Regions from separate parts of the Peribacillus sp. Aquil_B1 genome, predicted to be linked through region 2. Evidence: a T-box and tRNA genes for the amino acid it is inferred to sense, from the RefSeq annotation. Region 2 holds a T-box; the other holds one or more tRNA genes.
The links. A T-box is a leader RNA that pairs with one kind of tRNA and senses whether it is charged. The one in region 2 lies ahead of MPH60_RS03675 (valine--tRNA ligase), so its partner is inferred to be a tRNA-Val.
Positions count from the first base shown of each region.

Region 1 (15,174 bases), on a different contig from region 2:
AAATATGCAAAGTGATTTTCGAACGAAAAACGCTGAACCCCAAGACAGCGTTGAGCCGGAACTTCAGGATGAAGCCGAAAATAAAAACGAAAAAATCGAACAAATCAAACGCGAATTTGGTGTTTATGATGCCATGAAGGAAATTGAAGAGGAGATAACGGGAATAAGGAAAATCACCGAACAATATGTCCCTGAGCAAACTCCGGTTGAAGAAATGGAACATCCTGAACAAATAGAACAGAAAAGCGATAAGCCAGTTAAGAGAAAAAGGAAAAAGGTGGAGAAGAAAGATTCTTCTCGTGATATCATTTCCCGCCTATCCAATCATCAAGGTTTTCCAAAGCCACTATGTGAGGCTGTTATTAACGGAGAAACGCTTCAGTTTCATGTATTGGGAATGAAGGGGGAATCAGTGAAGATTAAAAGAGGGAACCATGTCCGTTTCGTGGGTCTGCCGGATATTATCGATGCCAAAATAATTGAAGAATCCAAGTGAAGGAGCAATATTAAATGTTTCCCCCACAAAATGAATTCACTTTATTTATCATATTAGGCTTGGCTTCCTTCAGGCTGACACGTTTGATCGTCTTCGATAAAATCATGGAGCCGTTGCGCCGCCCCTTTTTTAATGAGATAGAGGAAAAAAATGAAGAAGGAGTAGTGGAAATATATTTAATGCCCAAGGAAAAGGGCCTGCTTGGCTGGTTTGGTCAATTACTAAGCTGTTATTGGTGCGTGGGTGTCTGGGTCAGCCTTTTTCTGGTTTTTATTTATATCCAACATTGGTTTATAGGTGACGCACTGATATTAATCCTTGCCGTAGCAGCAGTAGGGGCGATTATTGAAGTCATAATCAGCAAAATTATGGACATTTGATTGGAAACAACTTGTCTCTTCGTTCATATAGTATGGTATAGATGTTAAAGGAGGAGTCATAAATTGAATCAGAAACAGAATCCATGGGCTTATGCCAAACCGATAAAAAAAGATCAACCGGTCAAAATCAAGAAGGACTGTGGCTGTAATAATAACAATAAAAATAAAGGCTATTGAGTAAAAAACCTTTCCATTTCGGAAAGGTTTTTTACATTTCCTAATCCTACCATTCATAAAAAATCAGTTAAACAAGAAAATAACAATAGAACGATAAATTGGGATGTGATTCTATGTTCAGACAAGGAAGGTATTTTAAGGCCAGCTTTCTGGTTTTTATAGTTTTTTTGTGTGTGCTTACTGCATGCAGCAATAAGAATGATGGAAAAACGGAGAATTTAGCAATGATTAAACGTACGAATCCTGAACCGATGGATATCATTAATGGGATGGATGAGAAGGATGAAAAGGGACTGATCTCAAAGGTCAAGGAAACAGTTGCTAATGAAGACACCATCTATGACGTGATCGTCGTGAAAAACGACAAAAAGATTATCGTCGCTTATAAGGTTAAGCACTTACAACGTTTTCATATGAAGAAAATTGAAAAGACTGTGACCAAAAATCTGGAAGACAAGTTTCCCAAAAATGATTTTATCGTATCTAGCGATTATAAAATCTTTTTGGAATCGGTAAGATTGAACGAGTTACTTAAGGAAAAAGATGTACCCGAGAAAAAGGCAAGGAAGAAGTTCAAGGAAATTGAAGAACTTCAAAAAGAATTAATTTAGAAGAGAGGTTCAGCAATATGAGCGGCAAGGAGAAAACGACCCCACAGCAGGATGCGTATCAGGAACTTCAAGGGAAGCATGAAATTAAAAGACCGATAGTGAAGAATTGTTTAAAGGCCTTTTTAGTAGGTGGCATTTTCTGCATAGTGGGACAAGCCATTTCCTACTTCTATATTTATTTTTTCAATTTTACGGAACAGACAGCCGGAGGCCCGACCACTGCTACGATGGTGTTCCTGGCTCTTTTGATGACCGGTTTCGGATTTTACGACCGCATTGGCCAGTTTGCTGGGGCAGGAAGTGCCGTCCCTGTCACTGGTTTCGGTAACGCAGTCATTTCAGCAGCCATTGAGCATCGGACGGAAGGTTTTGTACTTGGTGTTGGGTCCAATATGTTTAAATTGGCCGGCTCGGTCATTTTATTTGGGGTATTTTCAGCCTTTATCGTGGCGTTGATAAAAACGATTTACCTAATGATTGGGGGCTAAGCGGTGTTAAAGGGAAAACAAACATGGATGTTTACCAATAAACCGGTCATCTTGGAAACAGGGGTAACAGGCGGGCCATTTGAAGCTAATGGAGAAATCGCGGGTGATTTCGATATTCTATACGACGATTTGTGGATGGAGCAGGATTCATATGAGAAAGCTCATCGGCATTTGATGGAAAAAGCGGTTGAGCTTGCATTGGAAAAAGGCAAGATCGGCAAGGAGCAAGTGCAATTTTTCTTGGCGGGTGATTTAATCAATCAGGTTACACCTACAAGCTTTGCAGCAAGAACCAATGGTATTCCATATTTCGGCTTGTTTGGAGCCTGTTCCACATCGATGGAAGGGCTTGCTCTAGCTGCCTTCATCACTAATTATGGCGGTGCTAACTATGTGTTGACAGGTGCCTCGAGCCACAATGCAGCTGTTGAAAAACAATTTCGCTATCCAACAGAATATGGCGGGCAAAAACCACCTACAGCTCAATGGACGATAACGGGAGCAGGGGTGGCGCTTGTTGCTCCTGATGGAAGCAAGCAAGGGGAATTTCCCCATATTGTCTCCGCCACTATCGGAAAGGTCATTGACATGGGATTGAAAGATCCTTTCAATATGGGGGGAGCGATGGCCCCGGCGGCAGTCGATACGATACTTGCCCATTTCAAAGATACTGGTTTGACCCCGGATGATTATGATTTCATCATTACTGGTGATTTAGGTCAGATAGGAAGTGAGACAGCTCTTGACTTATTAAAGCAAAAGGGCTGTGATATCAATCAGGAAAAATTCAAGGATTGCGGATTGATGATTTTCAAAAAGGACCAGCCTGTTTTGGCTGGCGGGAGCGGCGCGGGATGTTCGGCAGTGGTATTATATGGTCATATATTGAATGAAATGATTTCCGGTAAATATAAAAAAATCCTGCTGGTCGCAACAGGAGCATTATTGTCACCACTTTCCGTCCAGCAAAAAGATACGATTCCGTGCATTGCCCATGCTGTAGCCATTGAATATGGGATGAATTCATGAAAAAGGAGAGATTTCGATGTTAGCAATGTTTTTTTGGGCCTTTGTCATCGGTGGCTTGATCTGTGTAGTCGGCCAGCTTCTTTTCGATGTTGCTAAGCTGACACCGGCACATACGTTAAGCTTGTTCGTCGTAATAGGAGCTGTCCTTGGCGGATTTGATTTATATGAGCCGCTTATTGACTTTGCTGGTGCCGGAGCAACCATACCGATCGTTTCGTTCGGGAACTCCCTGGTGAACGGGGCGATGATGGAATCGGAAAAACATGGTCTCGTCGGCGTACTGACAGGCATGTTTGAAATTACAAGTTCCGGTATCTCTGCAGCAATCGTCTTTGGGTTCATCGGAGCATTGGTTTTCAGACCAAAAGGATGAACAAGCGGAAATAGGCAGCCTGGACTAGGACATGGCCTATACATATTTGTCCAGACCTACATATGTTATCAGTAAGCTTTAGCGAGAGCGAGGTGATATGTATGTTTGGTTTTGGTGGCTACGGTTGTTGTGGCGGCAGCGGTTATGGATACGGCGGCGGTTATGGCGGAGGATACGGTGGCGGCGGTTCCACTTTCGCGATAATCGTTGTATTGTTTATCCTATTGATCATTGTAGGGGCTTCTTTCTGCTAAGGTAAAAGGAATAGGCAGAAGAAGCCTATTCCTTTTTTTTATTTGTATGGGCCTAGCACCATTTTTCTGATAATGCCATAGGATAGGTACAGAAAAGGGAGGGGCTTAGGTATGGATAATAACTTTTTTAAAAACATAGAAGGTAAAACCGGCGTAAATATGAAAGATGTATTAGAATTGGCAAACTCGCTCCAAGGAGCCAATTTCAAAGATGAAACGACTGTTAGAAATGTCATTAAGCGTGTTTCAAAAATCGCGAATAAACCGGTCAATAAAGAAACGGAAGATAAAATCGTTCATTCCATCGTAGCTGAAGGGAATAAACTCGATTTCGGGACGATATCCAATATGATAAATAAAAAGTGAAAAAAGGCCTGCTATCACGCAGGCCTTCAGACTGCAGACAAACTTGAAGAAAGCGGGTTTGTCCGCAGTTTTTTTTATAAAAAAGTTGCAGCTTGATTTCATTCCATAAAATTTCAAGTGATTCGGGATGAGACCATTCCGAACCTTTTTTTTCATCTTTTTTCATATATGGTTAGCATCAGCTTTTGGTCAAAGCTTCAAGAAACGTGATGGATGCGCGGTCCGTCCGCGTCTAGTTTGCGGGATCGAAAGGTAAAGATCCTTTTTGGCCCTGGTTGCCGCTACATAGAGCAATCGTCTTTCCTCTTCAAGAGGGGATAGTTCCCCTTTTCGGTAAGATTCAAGTGCGAAATCATGAGGGATGCTGCCATCAACAGCAGCAAGGACATAAACGGTTTGGTATTCAAGCCCTTTGGAACGGTGTATGGTGGTAAGCTGTATGGCATCCTTAAAATGTTTCGATAGCTGTTTAATCTCTTGGACCATCGCAGTCATATGATCGACATGTTCAAGGAAGGCGGCGACGGTGGGAAAACGATTTGCCGCCACCTTTAAGTCACGGATGTCATCGGACCCTTTTTCCAGGTTCGCATCATTTCCGCGCTTTTTTACATATTCCTGGTATCCTAAATCTTTTTCGATGATTTCCAAAGCTACGAGTGGCGACATTATTTTTAAAGAGCGTATCAGTCCTGGAATCGTTTTTAATCTTCTTTCCTGAAAAGCATGTCCTGTCTTAACAAAAGCAAATGCATCGATAAAATCACAATCCTGCAATATTGTCATTGCTTTTAATTCCTGTAATATACTTTGCTTTAGGAATAAGGAGGAAAGGACATCAGCTGCTGCCTTGCTGTCATGCGGGAACAAACTCAAACGCATAAAGGCAAGCATGCCGCGAATGACCTTGCGCTGATAAAACGAATCCGCATCCTTTTCAATGACGAATGGCAGGTTGGAAGCGGCCAGCCGTTCAAAAATGGCCCTGGACATCGTGTGTGTCCTGTACAATACTGCAAAATCCCCAGGGTTTGCTCCCTTGGATATTTTCTCTTGGATATCGGATACGATCATCGTTGCTTCCAATTCCTCATCATAAGGATAAAATAAAACAGGGGGATTTCCTGAATCATGCTGTGCCCTCATCTTTTTCTCCATCCGGTTCTGGTTGCGCTTGATCAATCGGTTCGCTGTAGCGACAATTTCATGGGAAGAGCGGTAATTCTCCGTCAGTTTCACAACTTGGGAACGAGGGAAATCATGATTGAAATTCAAAATATACTTCGGATCGCTTCCCCGGAATGAATAGATCGATTGATCATCATCTCCAACTGCACATACATTTTTTGATTCAGCAGAGAGGAGTTTTATCAATTCATATTGAACTTTATTGATATCCTGAAACTCATCCACCAAAAAATAATTAAACCTTTGCTGATATTTCTTTAAAAAATCCGGGTGATTTTTTAAAAATACATAACAGCCTACAAGCATATCATCAAAATCATACTTCCCTGTTTGCTGTTTATATTCTTCATATTTCTTATATAAAAATAAACACGATTTCTCCCAATCGTCCTTAGGTTGGATATCTTCTGGAAAAGCCAATGAGTTTTTCCAAAGCCCAATTTGTTGAAGGGCTTGATCATATGCAAATTCCTTATCATCAAGTTCCAATTCCCTGCCAGCCTGTTTTAATACCTTTTCTTTTTCCCACTCCCACTTCAATAGGAAATCACGCTGCCATTTGGCTGGTTCATGGAAAATCAGGATTTTATAAAAGATGCTATGAAAGGTCCCGCTAACGATTTGAGAAACAAGGGAAGGAGTCATATAAGGATAACCGAGCAGACGCTGCTGCATTTCCTTTGCGGATTTCGCCGTAAATGTTACAAGCATGATGCTTTTAGGATCAATCTTTTTCACTGTAAGCATGTAGGCTGTGCGTACCGTCAATACGCGGGTTTTCCCGCTGCCTGCTCCTGATAGGACGAGAATTGGTCCATCGATTGTCGTTACCGCCTTGAGTTGCTCTGCATCGAGAACAACCCCCGATGAGGATAATTCTTGAAAGTATGGTTCCTCTGATTGTGCCAGGCAGGATGGTTTATCTGAAAATTTCGGATTGCCGGTTATGGGCCGGCTTTTAAGGAAAGGTTCTGTAATGGTTTTCGTTTCCGTAATGGTTCGTGATGTAGGAATCCTAAATCCATTCTGTTCCATATACTCTAATGGCTTTTCCTCACTTATTGGTTCTGAAATTGGCATATCACAGGGTACCTGCGATGGATCACTATGATAAAAATAAGGCGTTTCATGGATTCCAATAAATAATTTCACTGGTTTATGACAAATGATACAAGAAAGCTGATCACGTTTTCCTTTTTCAAACAGTGTCTGCAGCTCACCAGCTGAAACGGTATGTAAATGTACGATTTCATTGCCAGATTTTGCTTGATTCATATAAATGGATACCTCTAATCTATTAAAAATATCGGCAATACTCATCATACCAGAAGATTAGGAAAAAAGAATGCGGAAATCGTGTTTAAATATTGTTTCGGTCGGGTAATTAAATGACAACAGAACTATGTATATATAAGGAGGGAAAACTATGGGTTACATAGCACCTGTCACACAATTTGATTATATTCAATATGCCAACCGGACGGCCGAAGCTGCCAAGAATGTAAGAATTGTTAAAGGGACGACACCCATTCAACCTGTCCGTTTTGATCAGGTGCTGGAAAGGGAGAGGGGAAGCTTTGAAGGATTACATCAAATGAAAGATAATGATCGGGAAAGTACATATGGGGCAGGCACATATAAATATCAAATGGGCATGAGGGTCAGCGAAGATTTAACGGCTGAAATGACAGGAAAAGGCAGGTTTTTTAACGAAGTTGTCTAGTTCTGCCATAAAAAACAAAAGAGGACACGTGAAGTGTCCTTTTTGTGTTGATTCCTTAGAGAATGTCAATTTCTACGATTAGAGCTAACAATAGTTGAAGTAATAATTGGATGTTTAGAGCGATTTGTGCATCAGTCGTTGTAATGTCGATATCACGGCTGTTTTCAACGATTGTTTTTTGGCGCGTGATTTGTTTAACATTAGAAGATTGGATTAATTCTTGAGTGATCTTCTCAGCATTATCAGAATCTGCGATGGAAATGCTTACGATGACCGCAATTGCAGCTTGTAGAGCAGCTTGAAGAGAAAGGGCCGCTTTAACATCCGTTGAAGTGACATTTACATTACAAGAATCTTTAATGTAAATAAGTTCTTCAGAAAGCTGAACTTGATTATTATCCTGTATTGCCTCTTGGCTAATGCGTGTGTCATCGTCGTTACAGAACCCTGACAGTGGATGTCTGGAAGCGGAATCTAGAGCCGACCATGATCTTTCAGAGTCTTCATGTGTGTTACAGTTGCTACGATATACATTTTGGTTCATGTTGTTTTTTCCTCCTTAGGTTTTATTCCCTATTAAAATATGCTTTGATGGGTAATCGGGTTGGACGAATAAATCAGTTAATTCGTCTATTTTTTAATACTTAGAGAAAGTATTAGTGTGTGGGGATGAATAATAAAGAAGCTGGAGCTTTAGGAATGAAATGTAAGTGCTGCTATGTCTCGGTTTACTTATTTCTCGCCAGCAAGTAAGGTTTGATTAGGTGATATGGTGTGTCATTTATCTTTGGAATCCGTGAATTTGTTGTGAATGGAATTTGTAACTGGATTAACATCATGTTCCGTGATGTTCTTTTCTTGGTTTATGATTTTTAGTGATTGCTCTTGTAAATGGCGAATGGTTTCTTTAAGGTTGTTTTTCTCTCTTTCGGTTAGATCGACCTTTTCCTTTTTGAAACCATGTTTTCTCATAGTCCTCGAAACCAGCAGTTCCATCAGTCTTTTTTGAGACTCCTCCAGGTTAAAATCATTGTTACCCATAAAATTTTCCCTCCTTCTTGCTTTCTATATATAGACTATGTATTTTTGCGGAGATTGCCATTGAACGGAAATGGTTTTTTTTATAAAACGATAATTTAAGTTCATGAACAAACAAAAAAAGCTGTCCAATCAGAGAACTGAAAGGACAGCTTTTTTATATCATAAAATGGTTTTCTTCATCGTTTTATGAGGGATGCCAGCATCCATGAATTCGTCGGAAACGATCTCATACCCTAATTTCGAATAAAAAGGGATGGCATGGACCTGGGAATCAAGCTTCAATTGAGATACTTCCTGCTGGATGGCATATTCCTCAATAGCATTCATGATCATGGCACCGGCACCATTCTTACGGCCCGATGATAGTACACAAATGCGCTGGACTTTACCGATGTTGTCGATGACCCTGAAACGGCCGGCACCGATTGGCTGACGCTGATCATCATATAAAACGAAATGTGTAGACTGTTGTTCATATTCATCGATCTCTTCTTCAAGAGGGACGTTTTGTTCTTGGACGAACACTTTTTTTCGAATCATATAAGCATTTTCAAGCTCTTGGCTGTTCTCTGCGATTTTTACAAACACGAAATCATTCAGCTCCTAATCTAAATGTTTCATAAACGGTCCATGCCCCATCTTCAAGTTGATACAGCAAGTGAACTCGTTTCACCTCTTCTTCATGGCTGATGTCAAGCATGCTTAATTGGCCTAAAACATCAGAATGCTCATTATCGGATAAATCTTGGGCGATGGTAATATGCGGGACAAAAGCATGCTCACTTTCACTTTTAATGAAATCCTCATTGTTAAGTGCATCATGCAGCTCTTGAAGCCCTTCGGATAATTCCACTTTGAAATAAATAGTATTGCTTACAGGCTGGAAAGATTTCGTTTTCGTAACGTTCAACGTAAATGGCCTGCACTTACGAGCAATGTCTTTTAATTGATCCGCGATCGTTGAAATTTCCATATCCGTCGCTTCGAACGTTGGTTTAAGCGTCAGGTGCGGTGGTATGAAAGCATATTTCGTATCATACCGTTTGCGATAGGAGTTAGCTAAATCTTGAAGTTTTTTTGAAGGGAAAATTGCAACACCATATTTCATAAATAAAACCTCCTGATAATTTTTTATTGTTGTATTAAAGTTGGACATGTTTTTTCTTGAAACCATCTCAAAAAGAGAGGATTAGAACATTTCCAATAGTGCTCGTTTTAAATCTGCCTGCCAGTATTTCCAGGTATGATTACCTTCAAATTCTTCATAGAAGTAAGGAAATCCTTTTTGATTTATTAATTTATGCAATTCCCTGTTGGGTTCTATGAAGTTTGCCTTCTTGCCATCCGTCGTCGGAACATCTGTTTCCCCAGTCCCGATCACATGGTAAAGTTCAAGAAGATGCGGATCCTCAAAATTACGTACTGCATCCATTACTGCTTCATTGGCAAGTGGCGACTGCATGATGCATTTCCCGAATGTATGCGGATACTTTAGTGCGGCCAATAAAGAAACTGTACCGCCAAGAGAGTCACCTATCAAAGTTCGACCATGTCCCATTTGATAGGTTGGGAATTCATCATCTAAAAACGGGACAAGTTCATGGGCAAGAAAACGTATGTATGCAATGTGCTGTTCCCCGTCCGGATGATATTTGCGCCTGCGGTCAAATCGGTCTTTATAGGGAATGCCGACAATGATGATATTCTCAATCTCATCGTTCCCTAAGAGTTCATCTGCTACCCGACCAATTCGCCCCATTTGAAAATAATCACGGCCATCCTGAGCAATCACAAGCGAATATTTATACAGTGGCGAAAAATTAGCAGGCAAGTAAACAAGCAGTTCCAATTCTTCTGCTAAAGCTTCGCTTTTAAACATGTACTCTTTAATTGTGCCTTTGCGTAAACTCATTCTCCCGCACCTCAATGATCATTAATAATGAAAAACAACTTACTTGATTATTTTAGCATAGCCTTGTGACTTTTTCCCGTGACAAGATTTTAGAATAGAAAATTTTCATTGTATTTTCTAAAAATTTGAATAATAAGGTGCTATAATAAAAGGATATAGAAAAATAATACAATAAAAAAGGTGGCGAATAAAATGGCAGATGTACAGGTACACAGCAGGGAAGTAACGAAAGCGGCTAAACGAACATTATTAGAGCGTGGTGTCAGTGTGGAAGCAATTGCAAAAATCGTTTATGAATTGCAGTTCCCGTACAAAGCTGATCTTAAGCTGGAGGAATGCATCCACAGCGTTGAGCGTGTCCTGTTGAAAAGGGAAATTCAACATGCCATTTTAGTCGGTGTGGAGCTGGATAAACTGGCCGAGCAAAAAAAACTATCAGAACCACTGCAATCGATTGTTGAGTCTGATGAAGGGCTATTCGGAGTGGATGAAACGATTGCCTTTGGTGCAGTACTCGGTTACGGAAGCATTGCTGTCACGACCTTTGGGCATTTGGATAAAAATAAAATAGGCGTCATACACGAACTTGATAAGAAGCAAGAAGGAATCGTTCATACCTTCCTGGATGATATCGTTGCAAGCATTGCCGCGAGTGCCGCCTCAAGGTTAGCTCACCGTCTGAGAGATGAAGAAGAATCGTTAACCGAACAGGAAAAGGACATCCAGGAAGAAGAAGAGTTAATCGGTTGAACCTTGATTAACAATCTTTTAGCCAGACCTGTCAAACCTGGCCTTAATGAGGCGGGCAGAAAGGATGTTGGCCACTTTAAATGTCCGTTTTGTCTGCCTTAGAAAACAGAATGCGTGAATATGGCCTGGATAAATTTCAAGCACCTGAATTTTCCGCTGCGTGATCTTACCTTGTTCGGAGAGATAAATTATCTCCAATGGAGCATTTTCTTCCATATGTTTACGAAGTATATATTTCATTCCCTGTCACTCCTTTGCTGACTTGCTTGCTATCATTATATGCGAACATTTGTTTTATATGCAAGTGAAAAGGGAATGTTCGTTCGCGTTTTGCAGAGCGGGGAAATAAAATAAGAAAAAATTAAAACTTTTTTAATATAATGCGTTGACTTTTTAACAAAAAAACTTATAATAAATTATGTACTTAAGTAACCAGTCAGTCATTACATACGACTTGTTAGCTCAGTGGGAGAGCACTTCCTTGACAGGGAAGGGGTCGTGGGTTCGAATCCCTCACAGGTCATCAACTACCAAAGGCTCAAATTCTTGATACCAAGGATTTGGGTCTTTTTTTGTTTTTAAAGATATAGTTCATTATGTATGATTTACTCAATTGGTGGCGGATAGAGAAGGATTAAAACGTATTACAGGACAATTATTTGTAATAATTAATATTTCAAGGAACCGTGGGTAAAGCCTTTTGCTTATTCAGCTCTCGATGGAGGTTAAAATTTTTGGCTTTTCTTTAAAAGGTACATAATTATATTCTTTGGTAAAACCCACTTTACCATAATGTGTTCGGTTACCTTTACTACCGAATACCATGCACGGGAATACTTCTTGGAAGCTCTGAACATGACGCATGAAGACTATGCAAAATATCGGCAAACGATGAAAGACTCAGAGATAAATTTTCAGCTCACAGTGAGAGTGGTTACAAAGAACCTGTTCCCTTCTTTAATATTGCGCATAATGTAGCACTTCATTACGTTTCTTTGCTCGAAAAGTATAATGCAATGCCTTCATTGAAATGATGGTAGAACAATATCATCAAGAAGAATTACAACCAATGATAGAAAGTTTTAAAGTGAAATAAATAGAAGGAGGAAAGTATGGAAGAGTAATGAAAAGTAAAATTCCTTTCCAATTAGGGTTCTATTAGGGGATTAATCACACTTCTCGTATGATTTACCCTCTATATAGTAAATATTTCCTTAATTTTTAACTGTGTGATTTTAAGATCGCAACAGTTTATGATATTGATAAAGGAAGAATAACTTAATCTACTACTATAATGAAGTCAATCTTTAAAAGGGAAGTGATAGTTAAATGCTTTATATAAGCGATATCGAAAAGATAATTAATAACACATTAAATGAACACAATTTGGATATTATTTATGAATTTGACAATAATCTAAGTGCACCTATGAGTTATAACGTATCCACCAATACTATAAAATTCAATTACCTTCAAGTTAACGGTTATAAAGGGAAAATTAGAATTAAAGAGACAGAGGAAGACTTTGTTAAAATTATTCTTTATCGTATGATTGGTTATTATTTGGATTTTAAGAAAAACAAACATGATTTAAAGATTTTAATGTATGGTCACGAAGAAGAAAAAGAAAAGCTAAAATCTGAAATAGAAACGAATGCTTGGGATTATGGGAGAACATTAATACCTGAACAACTATTGGAGTCATATGATAAAGTTCGTGAATTAGATAAAATGCTAATAAATTAATGTACTCTAGGAAAATGGTGCCCCGACTTTAAACTAAAAGAGCTGTCATAGCGACTCTCTTATTGAGGTAAAGCACCTGTTAATTGAAGAAACCTCATCAGTATTATCAAAACTAAAACACCAAATATTACTGTTCCTAAAATCATATATACATAAGGCTCCTTACGTTTATGAGGTATCAAGTCATTGGGGAATTGAGATTTCAGAATATATGAACCCAAAAACGTGTGCCGAATCGAAAAAGAAGCTAATAGAATTATGTGAAATTATGGACAGTTACCTTGAAAAAGGTGATTTTTTTGAACTGTATAGTTGTTGGGTAGGAGAAGAAGCTGAAAAGCGAGATAGTGAGATAACCCTCCGGATCAATAACTTTGATATTGATGAGATTAAAATTCCCGAAAAAACGTTAGTTAGATTTGAAAAATGAAATTTTCTTCTTCAAACTAACGGGTGCATTGCTTCAATAATGAGGTTGCTGCGGCAACCTTTTTCTCAAGGTATTAACGGGGCAGGTTAGCTAAACAAGCGATGTAGACATCATCTGACTATGTAATGAAAAAGGGATTTTTGACGGTTATGTGAACAGGTAGGAATAGCAACTAGACATAGAGAATACCTATTTATCAAAAAGGGGGCTTCTTTAATGGGAAAAGAAAACTTACTACCTGTAAAATGTTCTTGGTGCAAAAAAGAATTGGGTGCAATAGACTTGGTCATAATCAATGAATCACTTCAGCTTAAGCATATTCAATGCCCGGATAAAGGAGAAAAAGCATCAATTATTGATGTAGGATATTTTAATGCTGTTTCCCGAAAATACCTGACCTGTACTCATGAAAAAGCCCTATTAAGTAGGGGCTTATAAGGGAAATTGTTGAAGTCACATGTAACCTCTCTCACTTGAAGCCCGAATCAATAAAAACAGACAGCAATCTGCTGTCCATTTTCCCTATAAATACAAGAAATTCGGGGAAGCAACAGCAAAAAACAACGTTTATTCCATTAACATTGCTAAACAAAAAGCAGGCACATCCATAGTGGTTTATATGGTTGATCCAGCAGGAAATAAAAGTGGAAGCAAATCAGTCAAAGTTATCGACAAAACAGCACCATCAGTTTCTACAGTCAATAATTGGGTTTAATATTCGGATAGTGTAGGAGCAACAGTTAATAGGATTAACATTCGAGAGTTAATACTTGTGTGAGTATTAACTCTTTTTTGTTCGGTTTTAACTAGAAATCTATTAATGCAACCCTGGTTGTGTCTTCAGTTTCTAGTCTTCATTCTATTTTTTAAATAACATTGGATAAACTATTAATAAAAACTAATTATGGTAAAATATAGCTAGATTGTTAACTAAGTAGAATGGAGAATGGAATAATGAAATCTATCTTTTTAAGGGCGGGATTATTAACATGTTTATTACTTGGTTTGGTCAATGAAGAAACCTCTGCCGCGTCAGAATGGTCTTCCAAATGCACAAAGTTTGGGGTAATTGAGCAAAATGATAATCCGGATTTTCAACATATTAACTGCTTACTGACGAATGCAGCTTTGGATGCAGAAATCCCTCCTGAAGTTGTAAAGGCTGTGGCCTGGAGAGAAAGTTATTGGGTGCAATTCATAACGCCGGGCAAACCTAACATCTCCTCTGATGGCGGAATTGGTATCATGCAGGTTACAGATATACCAGAGGGGTACGACGAGAATGAGAAATTAACGTACAAAGAGAAATTAAAATACGATATCGCCTTCAATATTGAGGAGGGAGTCAAAATCCTCAACGAAAAGTACAATTATCTCGATAAAAATATTCTTCCAAAAATACAAGGTGCAGGAAGACAGGAAATAGAAAATTGGTATTTCCCTATAATGGCGTACAATGGAACAAAATCTATTAACGGTCCTGTTTATCAGAGTAGTGGATTGAAAAATACAAACGCTTATCAAGAAAAAGTCTTTTCTTCTATTGAAAGAGATAGCTTCTTAACAGGAAATCAATTTTTAGCACAATTTCCTTTTAAGAAAGAGCACTTCTCTTACGACACTAACAACAATATTGTTTTTAGGGAAAAGACATATTTACTAAATGACCCATTGCATACTTCTGTTTACTTTGTAAAGGAAGGAGACGATGTAGTTGTAACAGGAGGAAATGGCAGTCTAAGAGACCGACCAGCTACTTCCAATGTCGTAAATAATCTAGCTCCCAAAAATGCTAGATTGACAGTCATAGGATTTACATATACGGATAAAACAGAGAAAGCAGCAAATGCAAATCAATATGTCTGGTTTCATGTTAAAACGAAAGATGGGAAGTCTACTGGTTATATTTCCTCTGCTAACATTAAAAAGCTAGATTCATCTTGGACACCACCTGTAGATAATGCAGCTCCAACAGTACCGAGTGTGAATGAAATAACGGATAGATCAACGAATGTTACAGGGAAAGCCGAAGCAGGGTCCACCCTTTCGGTCAAAGCAGGGACGAAAGGAATAGGAACAGCGAAAGCAAGTACCGCAGGCACATATACGGTTTCCATTCCCAAACAAAAAGCCGGAACAAAAATATCGGTAACAGCAACAGACGCTGCTGGAAATACAAGTCTTGCAAAAGAGATAACGGTTAAAGATGC
Region 1 is NZ_JAKXEE010000002.1:458,455-473,628, reverse strand. It holds gene MPH60_RS16035 (hypothetical protein) at 1-496, shown strand, start outside; gene MPH60_RS16030 (DUF1360 domain-containing protein) at 511-876, shown strand; gene MPH60_RS16025 (YhcN/YlaJ family sporulation lipoprotein) at 1,278-1,664, shown strand; gene spoVAC (stage V sporulation protein AC) at 1,682-2,152, shown strand; gene spoVAD (stage V sporulation protein AD) at 2,156-3,181, shown strand; gene spoVAE (stage V sporulation protein AE) at 3,198-3,554, shown strand; gene MPH60_RS16005 (YjcZ family sporulation protein) at 3,656-3,808, shown strand; gene MPH60_RS16000 (stage VI sporulation protein F) at 3,920-4,174, shown strand; gene MPH60_RS15995 (ATP-dependent helicase) at 4,364-6,637, opposite strand; gene MPH60_RS15990 (hypothetical protein) at 6,789-7,085, shown strand; gene MPH60_RS15985 (spore coat protein) at 7,141-7,629, opposite strand; gene MPH60_RS15980 (hypothetical protein) at 7,863-8,126, opposite strand; gene MPH60_RS15975 (GNAT family N-acetyltransferase) at 8,286-8,714, opposite strand; gene MPH60_RS15970 (YjcG family protein) at 8,719-9,234, opposite strand; gene MPH60_RS15965 (alpha/beta hydrolase) at 9,316-10,038, opposite strand; gene MPH60_RS15960 (phosphatidylglycerophosphatase A family protein) at 10,231-10,788, shown strand; gene MPH60_RS15955 (hypothetical protein) at 10,807-11,028, opposite strand; tRNA gene MPH60_RS15950 (tRNA-Val) at 11,240-11,311, shown strand; gene MPH60_RS15945 (hypothetical protein) at 12,118-12,534, shown strand; gene MPH60_RS15940 (hypothetical protein) at 13,181-13,402, shown strand; gene MPH60_RS15935 (Ig-like domain-containing protein) at 13,919-15,174, shown strand, end outside.
Region 1: it encodes a tRNA-Val, which carries the amino acid that the T-box ahead of MPH60_RS03675 (valine--tRNA ligase) is inferred to sense. The anticodon was not compared.

Region 2 (15,174 bases):
GAACAATTTGGCGAAGACATTGCCTGTATCATCGTAGAACCTGTTGCAGGGAACATGGGTGTGGTTCCACCACAACCTGGTTTCCTCGAAGGCTTACGTGAAGTGACGACCCAATACGGGGCTCTATTGATCTTTGACGAAGTTATGACAGGGTTCCGTGTCGGCTATAATTGTGCACAAGGCTATTTTGATATCGTACCTGACCTGACTTGCCTTGGGAAAGTTATTGGCGGCGGCTTGCCTGTTGGAGCTTTCGGAGGCAAGCGGGAATTCATGGAACAAATTGCCCCGAGTGGGACAATCTATCAAGCGGGAACATTGTCGGGTAACCCTCTTGCCATGACGGCCGGCCTTGAAACGCTGAGCCAATTGACTCCCGAATCTTATGATGAGTTCACCAGAAAAGGGGATATGCTCGAAAAAGGTATTGGGGAAGCAGCGGAAAAGTACGGAGTTCCCCATACGTTCAACCGTGCGGGTTCCATGATTGGACTTTTCTTTACGAATGAAGAAGTCGTAAACTATGATACAGCAAAAACATCCGATTTAGAGTTCTTTGCTTCTTACTATAGGGAAATGGCGAATCAAGGCATCTACTTGCCGCCGTCACAGTTTGAAGGTTTATTCCTTTCCACTGCACATAGTGATGAAGATATCGAAAAGACCATTACAGCAGCAGAACAGGCTTTTGCAAAATTAAAAAAATGATGCAGGCTTCATGAACTACCGATATATTGAATAATGATAAATTTGAACTGGCAACCATTTTCCAAAAACTTTTGGAGAAAGGCAGCCAGTTTTTTTGAATTCAATCAGTATGTGGAAGGTCGAATTAAATGTGAAGGCCGGATTAATATGGAGCTAGGTCGAATAAAATGGAGGAATGCCGGATTAATGTAGAGCTAGGTCGAATAAAATGGCGGAAGGTCGAATTAATGGTTTCATTCAAGATTTTCATGCCGATAGTTACAATCACGCATTAATTTTAGCATAAAAAATTTGAATCCCTTCTTTTTAAAAGGTTCAGGAAATATAAGGTCTCGAGTGTGGCATATGAAATTAAGGAATAATCAGCTTTCTTCTTTCATAGATTGATATTGGTATAGGTACCGTTTCCTGAAGCTGAAAGGAGGAGTTGTTTTTGTCGCAAGAAAATGAATCGTATTTACGATTTTCTTTAGAGGAATCCGTTTGGTTCCAGAAGGGACAGGAAGTGGCTGAGCTATATTCCATTTCGCTTGATCCAAATGTGACGATTCAAGAAAGTGATCAATATGTTTTTATACGAGGCTCGTTGGATTTAAGCGGTGAATATAAAGACTCGCAAAATGGTGAAGAAGAGGAGTTTTCGCAGACCTTTTTGCCAAAAGCGGTTCAAAAGGTCGAGCGGCATCTCAATGGACTAAATGAGTTCACACACCGTTTTCCGGTTGACATAACGATTCCGAATAATCGGATTGCCTCATTGGATGAGGTCGATGTCTCGATTCAAAGCTTTGATTATGCCCTGCCAGAGCATAACTGTTTGAAATTGCAGGCGGATCTTTTGATAACCGGAATCTATAATGATTCATATGTGGAAGAACGGTTCGATACGGAGCAGGAAGTTGGGGAAACAGAGGAACAAGAAGAAACGGATGGGGAAAATGAGTCGTATATTCCTTATGCGGCTGCAGTGCCGCCGATCCCGGACTTTCAGCCTGTTTTCCGTGATGAAGAGGAAGAAGAGTTATACGCGCCCTTTTCTGCAGAGTCAAAACGAGTTTCTGAAGCAAATGAAGAAGAAGAAGAGGAACCGATTTATTTAAGCAATCAGCATAGTGCCCCAGTTTTTGAAATGCCCGTTTCACCATATCCTGAAGAGGAGGAATGGGAAACGGAAGTGCATAGGCAGGAAGAAGCTGAAGCTGTAGAGGAAGAAGTTATTGGAGATCCGTCTGACCCAACGGAAAAGGTACCTTCCATGGAAGATGCGAAACTGGAGGTAGAACCAAGCAGGCAGGACCCAGTGGAGACGATAGAGATTCCTAGAGTGACATTGAAAGAAGAAGTAGAAGAAGAAGAAATAGAAGAAGTAGTAGAAGAGCTAAGTCAAGCGATCAATCAACAAAATAGCCCTGTTTCCAGAGAAACCGAGGATGTCATACGGCAGGAGGAAGATGGCGTTGCAGCGGGTCCTATTCTAAATGAACATGTAAAGGTGGAGCAGGAAGAGGAATCCAATTCGTCCTTAAGCGATCTATTCAAAAAGAGGGAAAGACCTGCGCCTCCGGCTAAGGAGGTTAAGAATTTCAAAGGCAGGAAACAAGCCGCGGAACGTGATGATAAAGAAACGGCCGATCATGGTGAGAAGCAGCCTTCCATCATGGATTTATTCGGGCGGAAACAGGAAGAAGAACTGGTAAGGATGAAAGTTTGCATTGTTCAGCAAGGGGAAACGCTTGATGACTTGGCTCAACGATATGATGTTACGGTTCAATCGATACTTTTCAGCAATGAATTGGAGTCTAATCAAAACGTTCATGAAGGGCAAGTCATCTATATACCGAAGGCGGTTGCATATAAGAATTGATCGGGACAGAGAGCAGAGCATATGGTCTGCTCCTGTTTTTTAGGTGCTGGAGAATGTTTAGTTTTTTAGAGAAAGTGAGTGAGTCTCGTGAGGGAAAACGAGAATCAGCAGACTGCCAATCGGAATCGGGACGCGGAAACCGTATTGAAGGAATATGCCATGTATGTACAATATATCGAGGACTTCGGGCGTGTGAAAAAAGTTTACAGTGATCGCGGTACATTTGCCTTGAAATCGATGGTACCGCAGAACGGCATTGATTTTATCAAAAATGTTCAAAAACTGTACCATCGCGGCTATAATCGGATCGTTCCGATTTATCAAACGATGGATCAGCGTTACGCCGTTCTTCATAATGGCCGTTTGTATTACCTGATGCCCTGGCTCAATAATGAGGGGGACGGGGAGCGCGATGAAAAACATAAGCAAATGTTCAGGGAGCTTGCTCGGATGCATACACTTTCCGTTAAGGAAATACAAGTGGATATGGAGGAAAGGGAAGCCCATTATGAGCGGACGCTTGATACATGGAATAACGAAAAAGACTTTATGGATGAGTATATTGTCAGCTGTGAAAAGAAGTGGTATATGTCTCCATTCGAAATGACGGTTTGTTCTTTCTACACTGATATTTCACAGGCGCTGAAGTACTCGATCAAGAAGTTTGAAACCTGGTATGAAAAAACGAAGGATAGTGAAAAGGTTCGAACCGTGGTCACGCACGGAAAGGTTTCTTTGAAGCATTTCGTTTATGATGAGCGGGGGTATGGCTACTTCATCAATTTTGAGAATTCGAATACAGCTCCGCCGCATTTCGATTTACTGCCATTTCTCGTTAAATCGGCCAGGACCTATCCTGTCCAATGCGATGACTGCGTTGACTGGCTATATAACTATTTTCGTTATTTTCCGTTGAAGGAAGAAGAATTGCTGCTCATGCAAAGTTATCTGGCATTCCCTGGATCAGCTTTGGAATTAGTGAAGAGTTATTCCGATGGCAGGGTACATCGTTCAGAGCTGGATAATGTTACTCAACTGCAGCGGCAATTTTGGCTTCTGAAAAATATTGAATATATGGTGATGAAAATCGAAGAAATCGAACAGCAGAAAAAGGCTGCTGCCGAGGCTGCCAAAGAAGAACAATCACCTCCAAGCTAAATATACATGATTGGATCATCTCCAGTCATGTATATTTTTTTGCTGTAAGGGAATAATTAAATCCATTCGAAATATAAAGACATGGCCAGGAAAATAAATGCGATTAGCAGGAGCATATCGAAGAAAGTCGGAAAAATCAGTGTGCGTAATCCTTGGAATACGATAAAGGGGACGATGAACTGCTGGCAGACACCGCGGAATTTCTTCATCCAAGGCGGTAAAGTATAGGGAGTATATCTTCGCTTCATATTATTACCTTCCTTTTTAGGACTTCTTATATTCTATGGGTGGGCAGTGGAAAAGGTGATTAGGCCGTCACATTTACTGTTCTTGGAGGATAAAATAAAGAAAACGACCTTGAATGTATCAAATGGGATGATTCCTGGGAAAGTAAGCGAAAAGATGATTGACTGGAGCCCCATATTTTTTGTACTATATACTATATGCATTCAATCAATTTACATATGAATATAAATCAATGCAAAGACCGGAAATAGTAAGATGATATGCACTTTTCAGAGAGGAAACCAAATTGGTGCGAGGTTTCCAGGCAGCAGCATCCGAAGTCGTCCGCGAGCAGTCTTCGTGAACCTCTTAGTAGCGAAGGCCGGTGAAGAGCCGTTATCCGATTTGAGAGCCGAAAAGTGATTTTTTTCTTTTTCGGAAAAAAGGTGGCACCGCGAACAACTTCCTTCGTCCTTTTGTGATGATGGAAGTTTTTTTATGCCTAAAAAGGAGGAAATGATATGGAAGAGAACCAAATTTCTATGCCGACTAAATATGATCCGCAGACGATAGAGAAAGGCCGCTACAAATGGTGGCTTGATGGAAAGTTTTTTGAAACGACGGGTGACGATAAAAAAGAACCATATACGATTGTCATCCCGCCGCCTAACGTGACAGGTAAGCTTCATCTTGGCCACGCTTGGGATACGACGCTTCAAGATATATTGACACGCATGAAGAGGATGCAAGGCTATGACGTTTTATGGTTGCCGGGCATGGACCATGCCGGTATCGCGACTCAAGCGAAAGTAGAACAGAAACTTCGTGCGGAAGGCGTGAGCCGTTATGACCTTGGACGTGAAAAATTCGTCGAAGAGACATGGAAATGGAAAGAGGAATATGCGAGCCATATCCGTGAACAATGGTCAAAGCTTGGTCTTGGACTTGATTATACACGTGAACGCTTCACTCTTGATGAGGGGCTTTCAAAAGCTGTGCGCGAAGTGTTCGTTTCGCTTTATAACAAGGGCTTAATTTATCGCGGCGAATACATTATCAACTGGGATCCTTCGACGAAAACGGCGTTATCCGATATCGAGGTTATTTACAAAGATGTGCAGGGCGCATTTTACCATATGAAATATCCGTTGGTTGACGGATCGGGTGAAATTGAAATTGCCACCACCCGTCCGGAAACGATGCTTGGTGATACTGCTGTTGCTGTACACCCTGAAGATGACCGTTATAAACACTTGATCGGCAAGATGGTCCGCTTGCCAATTACAGGCCGGGAAATCCCGATTGTCGGTGATGATTATGTCGATATGGAATTCGGTTCAGGCGCGGTCAAAATTACTCCGGCTCATGACCCGAATGATTTCGAAATCGGGAACCGTCACGATTTGGAGCGCATCCTTGTCATGCATGAAGATGGCTCGATGAATGAAAAGGCTGGTAAATATGAAGGCATGGACCGGTTTGAATGCCGTAAACAAATCGTCAAAGACCTTCAGGAAGAAGGAGTACTCTTCAAAATCGAAGATCACCTTCACTCAGTCGGCCATTCAGAGAGAAGCGGTGCCGTTGTTGAACCATATCTTTCGACGCAATGGTTCGTTAAAATGCAGCCGCTGGCTGATGCATCCGTTGAGCTTCAAAAGGGATCCGATGAGGAAAAAGTTCATTTCGTACCTGATCGTTTCGAAAAAACGTACCTGCATTGGATGGAAAATATCCGCGACTGGTGCATTTCCCGTCAGCTTTGGTGGGGTCACCGCATTCCAGCCTGGTACCATAAAGAAACAGGTGAAGTGTATGTAGGCCACGAAGAGCCTGCGGACGCTGAAAACTGGGAACAAGATACGGATGTTCTGGATACATGGTTCAGCTCGGCATTATGGCCGTTCTCGACTATGGGCTGGCCTGACAAGGACAGTGTCGATTTCCAACGCTACTATCCAACCGGGGCACTTGTGACAGGCTATGATATCATTTTCTTCTGGGTATCGCGGATGATTTTCCAAGCTCTTGAGTTCACGGGTGAACGACCATTTGAAGATGTACTGATCCACGGACTCGTTCGTGACGAACAGGGGCGCAAGATGAGTAAATCGCTTGGCAATGGTGTCGATCCGATGGATGTAATCGATCAATACGGTGCCGATTCCCTGCGTTATTTCTTGTCTACTGGCAGCTCGCCAGGACAGGATCTTCGTTACAGCACGGAAAAAGTGGAAGCGGTCTGGAACTTCTCCAATAAGATTTGGAACGCATCCCGTTTTGCTTTGATGAACATGAACGGCATGACTTATGACGAAATCGATTTAAGCGGTGAGAAATCTGTAGCCGATAAATGGATCTTGACGCGCTTGAATGAAACGATTTCCAACGTAACCAGACTTGCGGATCGTTATGAGTTTGGTGAAGTGGGCCGTGTATTATACAACTTCATTTGGGATGACTTCTGTGACTGGTATATTGAAATGGCGAAGCTTCCGCTATATGGCGAAGACGAAGCAGCGAAGAAGACGACGCGCTCGATCTTGGCTTATGTACTGGATAACACGATGAGATTATTACACCCGTTCATGCCTTTCATTACCGAAGAAATCTGGCAGAACCTTCCTCATCAAGGTGAGTCAATCACTGTTGCCGCTTGGCCGGAAGTGAATGAAGGATTGACAGATACAGCTGCAGCCGAGGAAATGAAGCTGCTTGTTGAAATCATCCGCTCCGTCCGTAATATTCGTGCTGAGGTGAACACACCGCTAAGCAAAAAAATCAATTTGATTTTAAAAGCGAAAGATGAGTCAATCTTAGAGACGTTACAGAAAAACAGCAGCTATATCGAGCGTTTCTGTAATCCTGAACAATTGACGATCGGAATCGAAGTCGAAGAACCTGCTCAAGCCATGACAGCTGTCGTAACTGGTGTAGAATTGATCCTGCCGCTTACAGGACTGATCAATATCGACGAAGAAGTGAAACGTCTTGAAAAAGAACTCGACAAACTTAATAAAGAAGTTGAGCGCGTACAGAAAAAATTAGGCAACGAGGGCTTCGTCAAAAAGGCGCCGGCAAGCGTCATCGAAGAAGAACGTGCCAAGGAAAAAGACTATAGCGAAAAACGCGACTCTGTCATCCACAGGATCAGCGAACTGAAACAACTGTAAAAAGTAAAACAAAAGGATGAACCAGCTTTATGCGGTTCATCCTTTTTTGTGCTTCGTTAGGAGGATATTCTTTCTTTTATGAATCTAAGATACTCTGATACGATATTCATATCACTTAGTGCACTCAATGTCCGGCTGCCGACGACATCCTCGATTTCGTTCAGCATGAGGCTGCCATCTTCGGCAAATATGAAATCGATCCCGACCAGGCCAAAATCAAACGACCTCATTACTCTTTCAACAAGGGCTAATTCAGAAGCAGTCAGCTCATATAGAGAAGCCGATCCGCCCAGTGTATAATTTGCCTTGAAACTGGATGCGGATTCCCTAAGTACAGCAGCCTTCACTTCATTTCCAATTACAAATACGCGGATATCTTTACCGAATAACCCGGGTTTTTGGACTATCCAGTTTCCATCATTCAGTTCGGCAAGATCATCGGCATGCTCGATTAAATATACTTGTTTCCCGCCGCGGCCACTCGTTTCCTTAGCAATGAAAGGGAACTCCATGTCATCGGCACTCGGCATCCCGTTACAATATACGGTATCGGCCATTGGAATCCCCAGCGAGGACAAATATTGATGCGTCTTTGCTTTGTCATTCGCGATTTCCGATACGAAGGAGGAGTTAAAGCAAGCAATCCCCAGTTGCTCAAGTTGCCTTGTGAAAAAAGGATCGATGGTCCGGACGATAGCAAAGTCCGGCAATGAAATTGGCTGTGTCCCGTGTTCCACGTACAACTCATTGAAACGATGACCAATCCTAAGGTCTTCCCGAAAGTGAAAGTGTAAATCAAGATCAAGCTTACTTGCTTCGTCAAGCATCCAATCTATGTATCCCTTATTTTTCAAGGCATCCTCACGGTTATAAATCAACCAGCCTGCTTGTTTTTTCATCAGATGCACTTCCTTTTCCTAATTCTCTCAAGATATAATCGAACATGCTATCAGCGATGTTGATGCCTGTACATTCATAAATATTCGGTAAATGCGAATTCGAATTCACTTCGCACAAAAGCGGACCTTCTTCACCGAACAACAAATCGACACCAGCGAAGTCGGCACCCAGAATTTGCGCACATCGGATGGCAAGTTGTGCTTCTTCACTGGTGGGTGAATATGGTGCAGCCTGCCCCCCGGCAGTCATATTAGCTCGGAAGTCTTGCTCCGAATGGCGTTGCATCGCTGCTATGACTTGATTGCCCACGACATTCACGCGAATATCCCGGCCTTTACTGTGCTCGATGAATTCCTGGAGTATAAAAGGTTTGTGGCCAAGATTACGGATCGTCTTTAGTAACTCATCCTCTGTTTCGATCAAATATACTTGTTCCCCAAAAGAACCGTATGCTTCCTTAACGATAAGTGGATACCCAATTTCATTGCCGATTTGTATGAAAGCATCCATATTGACCCTTTCAATCCCTTCGTACGTAAAAGGGGGAAATATTGTTTTCGGCATCGGTATGCCATGCCCGGTCAATGCTTGATGTGTTTTTGCTTTGCTGTCGCAAATATCGATCGCTTTACTGCTGTTATATACGGGGATGCCGAGCAATTCCAAATGGCGGGCCAAATGAATGTCTTTATCCATGAACAGGACAAAATCGGGCAGCTTTTCGAATGCCCCTTTAAGCAGTGGCACTCCTTTTTTGATTACGGGAATGAGGTCTGAATTGCGGATAAGGGTTGCCATGATATCTTTCCTTTCAGCCGCCTCTTTAATGAACAAAGCCAAACTGGAAAACTTATCATGCTGTAAATAGCCATTAACGACAATCCAACAGTGGAAATCTGAAGGTTTCATAGTAAAACACTACCTTTCATCTAGGTTAATCGTTCATATATTGATAAAATAATCTTAACGCATAAGAGCGGTATAAAGAAAGAGGAGGCTCAACGATAATGGTTACAACCATGGAAGAAATCAATCATTTTTTTGAACGGCGCCAAGTTCAATTGGGCATGAATTTTGGTCTATCACGGATGGAAGCATTGTTAACTGAATTAGGTGACCCGCACAAGGCGCTAAAGTATATTCACATTGCAGGATCCAACGGGAAAGGATCAACACTGCAATATATTAAAGAAATCCTGCTTGCCCAAGGCATTCGGGTCGCTTCGTTCACTTCTCCTTATTTAATACGGATGAATGAGCAACTGAAGATAAATGAAGATGAAATTAGTGATAAGGATTTTATCGCTGTCTTCCGGGAGCTTTGGCCGATCATCCAAGAGATGGACAGTAAGGGGAATGGTCCCACTCAGTTCGAAATTTTGACTGCAATGGCATTCTCTTATTTTAGCAAAAAGGAAGCGGATTTGGTTTTGATGGAAACCGGTTTGGGAGGCAGGCTCGATACAACGAATGTCATCCAGCCGTTTCTTTCGATCATTACCTCAATTTCTTTGGAACATACGAGCATCCTGGGTAACACACTTGGGGAAATTGCTTTTGAGAAGGCGGGCATCATTAAAAGCGGGGCGCCGATCATCAGCGGAGTCACAGCCGGGGAACCAGCAAAAGTAATTGAAGAAAAAGCGTCGTCATTAGGCGTACCTTATTACCAATTAGGCAAAGACTTTCATATAGGCAAAATAAAGCAAAGTGAACGAGGGCAAAGTTTCTCCTTTTCGCTTGCAGACAGGTCCATCGAAAATGTGGAAATGCGAATGCTAGGCCGTCATCAAATGGAGAATGCGGCACTGGCCATAGCTGCTGTTACATTAGGAATGGAAAATATCGATGAAGAAAACATCCTTAAAGGAATAGGTGAAGCGAAATGGGATGGCCGCTTTGAAAAAATATCGGATGAGCCGTTAGTGATCATTGATGGTGCACATAATCCTGCCGGCATCGACGTACTGAAGGAAACGCTAAAAGTGCATTACCCCGAATATAAGTATCGTTTCGTATTCAGTTCATTTAAAGATAAAAATTATTCCGAGATGCTTCATGGACTGGAGACGGAAGCAATGGAAATCATCATTACCGAATTCGACCATGAACGGGCGGCGGATGCGAAAACGCTTTATGAAAAGTGCAGTCATCCAAATAAAACGATAAACAGGGATTGGCAGGCTGCAATAACGGAGGGCAGGAGGAAAACAGGGGAAAAAGAGATCCTTGTCATCACAGGGTCGCTTCATTTCCTATCACTTGTAAGGGAGTTCCTAATCAGAGAAGATGCCTAAAGGGATGTGCCTTTACCGGATGAAAATAGAGTTTGTCTACAGTTTTTTAGGGGTTTGTGCAATTGGAACGTGAGGCACTCGCTTTCCGCGGGCGGTCCGGAGTTTGTCTACAGTCTGAAAGGACCTTTTCAAAGGTCCTTTTCTCTTGTTAACAGTGCCGCTTGAAAAGAAAAAACTCTAATAGAGTGATTGATAACAAATCATCAAGTATATTTGTTAAAATATGTTTATATATTGATTTTACATGACTGTTGAATAGTAGGATCTACTTAATGAAAAGACGGGAGGAATGATAATCATGAAGAACCGAAGTGATTATTACATAGAGCAAAAACTAGGGTTTCACAGAAGGGCAATCGAATCCTCATGCACTTTGTATAAATGATGGTAATCCATATCTATCTCTTCGTCTTCGGCTTAATTTTAGGCTCATTCTTTAACGTTGTCGGTTTAAGTGTTCCAGCTGGTCAAGCATTTGCGAATCGTCGCTCCGCCTGCCCTTCTTGCGGGCGTACATTGACATTCATCGAGTTGATGCCGGTTATTTCCTATATCTTGCAAGACGGAAAATGCCGGGGCTGTAAAGCAAGGATTTCCCCCCTTTATCCGATAGTGGAAATGCTGACCGGTGTTTTGTTTGCCTCTGCTCCCATATTCCTTGGCTGGTCGAGCGAACTCTTGGTGGGCTGGACATTGATTTCATTATTTATGATCATCTTCGTGAGTGATGTCGCCTATATGCTCATACCTGATAAAATACTGCTTTTCTTTACGGTGATTTTTATCGTTCTAAGAGTTTCTTTTCCGCTGTTGCCCTGGTGGGATTCAATTGTCGGGGCCGTGGTTGGCTTTAGCCTGCTGTTATTAATTGCAGTCGTGAGCCAAGGGGGCATGGGTGGCGGTGATATCAAGCTATTTGCAGTGATTGGCTTTGTACTGGGACTGAAGATGGTGCTGTTATCGTTTCTTTTTGCGTGCTTTTATGGGGCATTCCTGGGCTTCATCGGATTACTGACCGGAATCCTAAAAAAGAAAACACTTATTCCTTTCGGGCCGTATATCGTTTTTGGGACATTGACTGCTTATTTTTGGGGCGATTCCCTTTTACATTGGTATGTAACTTTTTTAAGATGAGCGTAAAGAACCATCCAAGAGGAATTTGTCAAAAATCACCTGAACGATAGCGCAGTAGGGAACGATCCCCAATTGGCTGCAAGTGAAGCTGGCATGAAAGTGTGATGTAGGTAGCTGGTGAGAGGCGATATTGAATGGTTCGTGAACCAGAAGTACCAGTACCTGTAAGTCTATTTTCGTTACCCATATATGAATAGGGAAATTTGACGAAACCTATTAATGACAAGACGACAAAAGTCTTGTTATTTTTTTTTGCCTCTATGTTAGGATGAAAAAAATGATCTGGAGGGGAGGAAAAAAATTGGGCAAGCCGGAACAAAGCAAGGGTGTAACGATTAAAATAAATGGGGAAGAAAAAGTATTTGCCGATAAAAAGGTTGAAAGTCAAGAGGCGGCGAGTAAGGAGCAGGAACAGGAACACACAGATGAGAGTTTCGAATGGATACTCCCTGAGGATTCAAACGAAAACAAAATCGTATTGGTTCCCTCGCCTCCAAAGAAGAAAATGCCGAAGCTCATCGGTTTTGGTACCAGTTCGCTGAAAAGTTCTGATAAAAGACCGATCAAGACATTCATGATCGCTGTCATTTGTGCTGTTTTTTTTGGATCGATTCTTGGCTTGATCGCCGTTAAAACGATTACCAAGGAAAAAGCCGAAGTATCTTCGGTCGAGACCCCGGTTCCAACCGAAGCCACTGTTGAGGATAAAAAAGCGGCAGTGACTGAACCAGGCAACCAGCTGAAGACATTCCTTGTACAGGGAGGAGTATTCAGCAGCGAGGATGCGGCAAGGCAAATACAAAAGAAAATCATTGAAAAGCAGGTTCCTGCTGAAATTTTCAAATTGGAAGACAGCTATTATCTATTCTTGGGATCGGCAGAGAGTCTAGCTGCAAGTAAGGAGCTGGCCTTATTCTTAAAGTCCTATGATGTGGACGTATATTGGAAGGAAATCAATTTTGAAGCGGCTGGGACAAGCCAGGAAGATGAGAAAACCCTCAACAAGATGAAGGAAGTATATGCTTCGTTGGCAGAAACATCCGCAACCAAGCTTCGCGGAAAGGAAGGGACGGTAAACAAAGAAACACTGGAAAAAAACATGGATGAACTGAAGGCGGGGAAATTATCCCCGGAGTTTGCGAATATGAACGATGACCTGACTGCTGCCGCAAAGTCGATTGATGAATATGAGACTTCCAAAAACGAAGAAAAGCTATTCCAGGCTCAAGAAAGTCTTCTTGATTTTTTATTGAATTTCCAAAACAAATCGAGTTAAGTAAAGAAAAAAGGGGGGCTGCCCAATGGGGCAAGCTCCCAATATGAAAGCATCAGTGACACCTTTTTTATTTTCCGGGAAATACTTACAGGCATTTGTCGATTCATAGTAAACAATAATTGTGGATTGCACCATAATTTGATAGGATAGTTATGTATCTCCCTATGTAAAGAAAGGTGACTTTTATATTATGCAACCATTGATTTTAGCTTCTTCATCACCACGTCGTAAAGAACTTCTACAATTTCTTCAAATCCCCTTTGAAAGCATGAATTCCAATGTCGATGAAAGTATTGATGAAAACATGTGTCCTGATGCAGCGGTGAAAGAACTGGCATCCCGTAAAGCCGAAGCCATCGCAGCAAAATTTCAGGAAAGCTGGGTAATCGGCTCGGATACCGTTGTTGTCCTTGACGGTGAGATATTGGGTAAGCCGACAAGCCGTGCGGATGGAAAAAGAATGCTGGAAATGTTATCGGGACGGACACATGAAGTATACACAGGTGTCGCCATTATATCTGGCAAGCATCGCAGAGTATTCGCAGAAAAAACGGAAGTGACATTTTGGGAGCTGCCAGAAGCTGAAATCGAACGTTATCTGGATAGCGGGGAACCTTTTGACAAAGCTGGCGGCTATGGGATTCAAGGATACGGATCTCTTTTTGTCGAACGAATCAAAGGGGACTATTTCTCGGTGGTCGGGCTTCCGGTCTCAAGACTGGCCCGGGAACTTAAAGCGATGCAGGAAGAGTTAGAATGATCGATTTCCTCTGGCATTTTCCCTTTTCTTAGGAAGGGTTGATCTTTTGAGCGAAAAAATGTTAATACGGGATTACCCGAAAGAGGAGAGGCCGCGCGAAAGGTTTCTGCAGGACGGACCGCAGAGTCTCTCCAATCAGGAATTGCTCGCCCTGCTACTGAGGACGGGATCAAAGGAAGAATCCGTCCTGCAACTATCCGGCAGGCTCATCAATTCCTTCAAGGGCCTTCGCCTGCTAAAAGAAGCCTCAGTGGAAGAACTGACCGTGATTAAAGGGATTGGTGAAGCAAAAGCGATTCAAATCCTGGCCTCTGTCGAACTTGGCAGGAGAATTAACAAATTGAATGATCAAGACCGTTATGTGATTAGGTCTCCTGAAGATGGAGCCAATTATTGCATGGAAGAAATGCGGTTTTTATCACAGGAACATTTCGTCTGTCTTTATTTAAATACGAAAAATCAAGTGCTGCAAAAAACTACGGTATTCATCGGTAGCCTCAATGCCTCGATCGTGCATCCGCGCGAGGTCTTCAAAGAGGCTTTCAAAAGGTCCGCTGCCTCTATCATTTGTCTTCATAACCACCCCTCCGGAGACCCCTCTCCCAGCAGAGAAGATATTGAAGTGACGAAACGGTTGGTCGAATGTGGTAAAATAATCGGGATTGAAGTATTGGACCATATCATCATCGGGGAGCATAAATATGTTAGTTTGAAGGAAAAAGGTTATTTATGACACTATCAAAATTTTTGACGATACGATATAATATTGTTTATGATTTTTAAAAGAGGAAACTTTTTCAAAACTCTTATTGTCAAAAAACGACAAATTATTATTTGAACTTATAAAAAGGCATTTTTGTTTACGAAAGGGAGATACCATAATGTTTGGAATTGGCGCTAGAGATATAGGGATTGATTTAGGAACGGCGAATACGCTTGTCTATGTGAAAGGAAAAGGTATCGCAGTACGTGAACCATCGGTTGTAGCTGTGCAAACAGATACAAAGCAAATCGTTGCAGTCGGAAACGATGCGAAAAACATGATTGGACGTACACCTGGTAACGTGGTTGCCCTCCGCCCGATGAAGGATGGAGTAATTGCCGATTATGAAACGACGGCTACCATGATGAAGTACTATATGAAGGAAGCTCAAAAGAAGGGCGTATTCGGCAACAAGCCATATGTCATGATTTGTGTGCCTTCTGGTATTACGGCAGTTGAGCAGCGTGCAGTCATCGATGCAGCTAGACAAGCTGGAGCCCGTGACGCATATCCTATCGAAGAACCGTTTGCAGCGGCGATCGGTGCGGACCTTCCGGTTTGGGAGCCTACAGGAAGCATGGTCGTTGATATCGGCGGAGGAACGACGGAAGTGGCAATCATTTCCCTTGGCGGTATCGTTACAAGCCAATCGATCCGTATTGCCGGTGACGAAATGGATGATGCCATTATCGTTTACATCCGTAAGAACTACAATTTGATGATCGGTGAGCGGACTGCTGAAGCGATCAAAATGGAAATTGGTTCTGCTGGAGACACGGAAGGCGTAGAAAACATGGAAATTCGCGGACGTGACCTATTGACTGGATTACCGAAAACGATCGAAATCACAGCTGAGGAAATATCCAAAGCTTTAAGCGACACAGTTTCTGCAATTGTGGATTCCGTGAAAAACACT
Region 2 is NZ_JAKXEE010000001.1:738,936-754,109, forward strand. It holds gene hemL (glutamate-1-semialdehyde 2,1-aminomutase) at 1-708, shown strand, start outside; gene spoVID (stage VI sporulation protein D) at 1,142-2,572, shown strand; gene ysxE (spore coat protein YsxE) at 2,660-3,730, shown strand; gene MPH60_RS03670 (hypothetical protein) at 3,787-3,978, opposite strand; T-box leader at 4,205-4,434, shown strand; gene MPH60_RS03675 (valine--tRNA ligase) at 4,477-7,128, shown strand; gene MPH60_RS03680 (ATP-grasp domain-containing protein) at 7,185-8,027, opposite strand; gene MPH60_RS03685 (ATP-grasp domain-containing protein) at 7,996-8,937, opposite strand; gene MPH60_RS03690 (bifunctional folylpolyglutamate synthase/dihydrofolate synthase) at 9,036-10,325, shown strand; gene MPH60_RS03695 (prepilin peptidase) at 10,707-11,459, shown strand; gene MPH60_RS03700 (hypothetical protein) at 11,761-12,735, shown strand; gene MPH60_RS03705 (Maf family protein) at 12,926-13,495, shown strand; gene radC (RadC family protein) at 13,554-14,228, shown strand; gene MPH60_RS03715 (rod shape-determining protein) at 14,377-15,174, shown strand, end outside.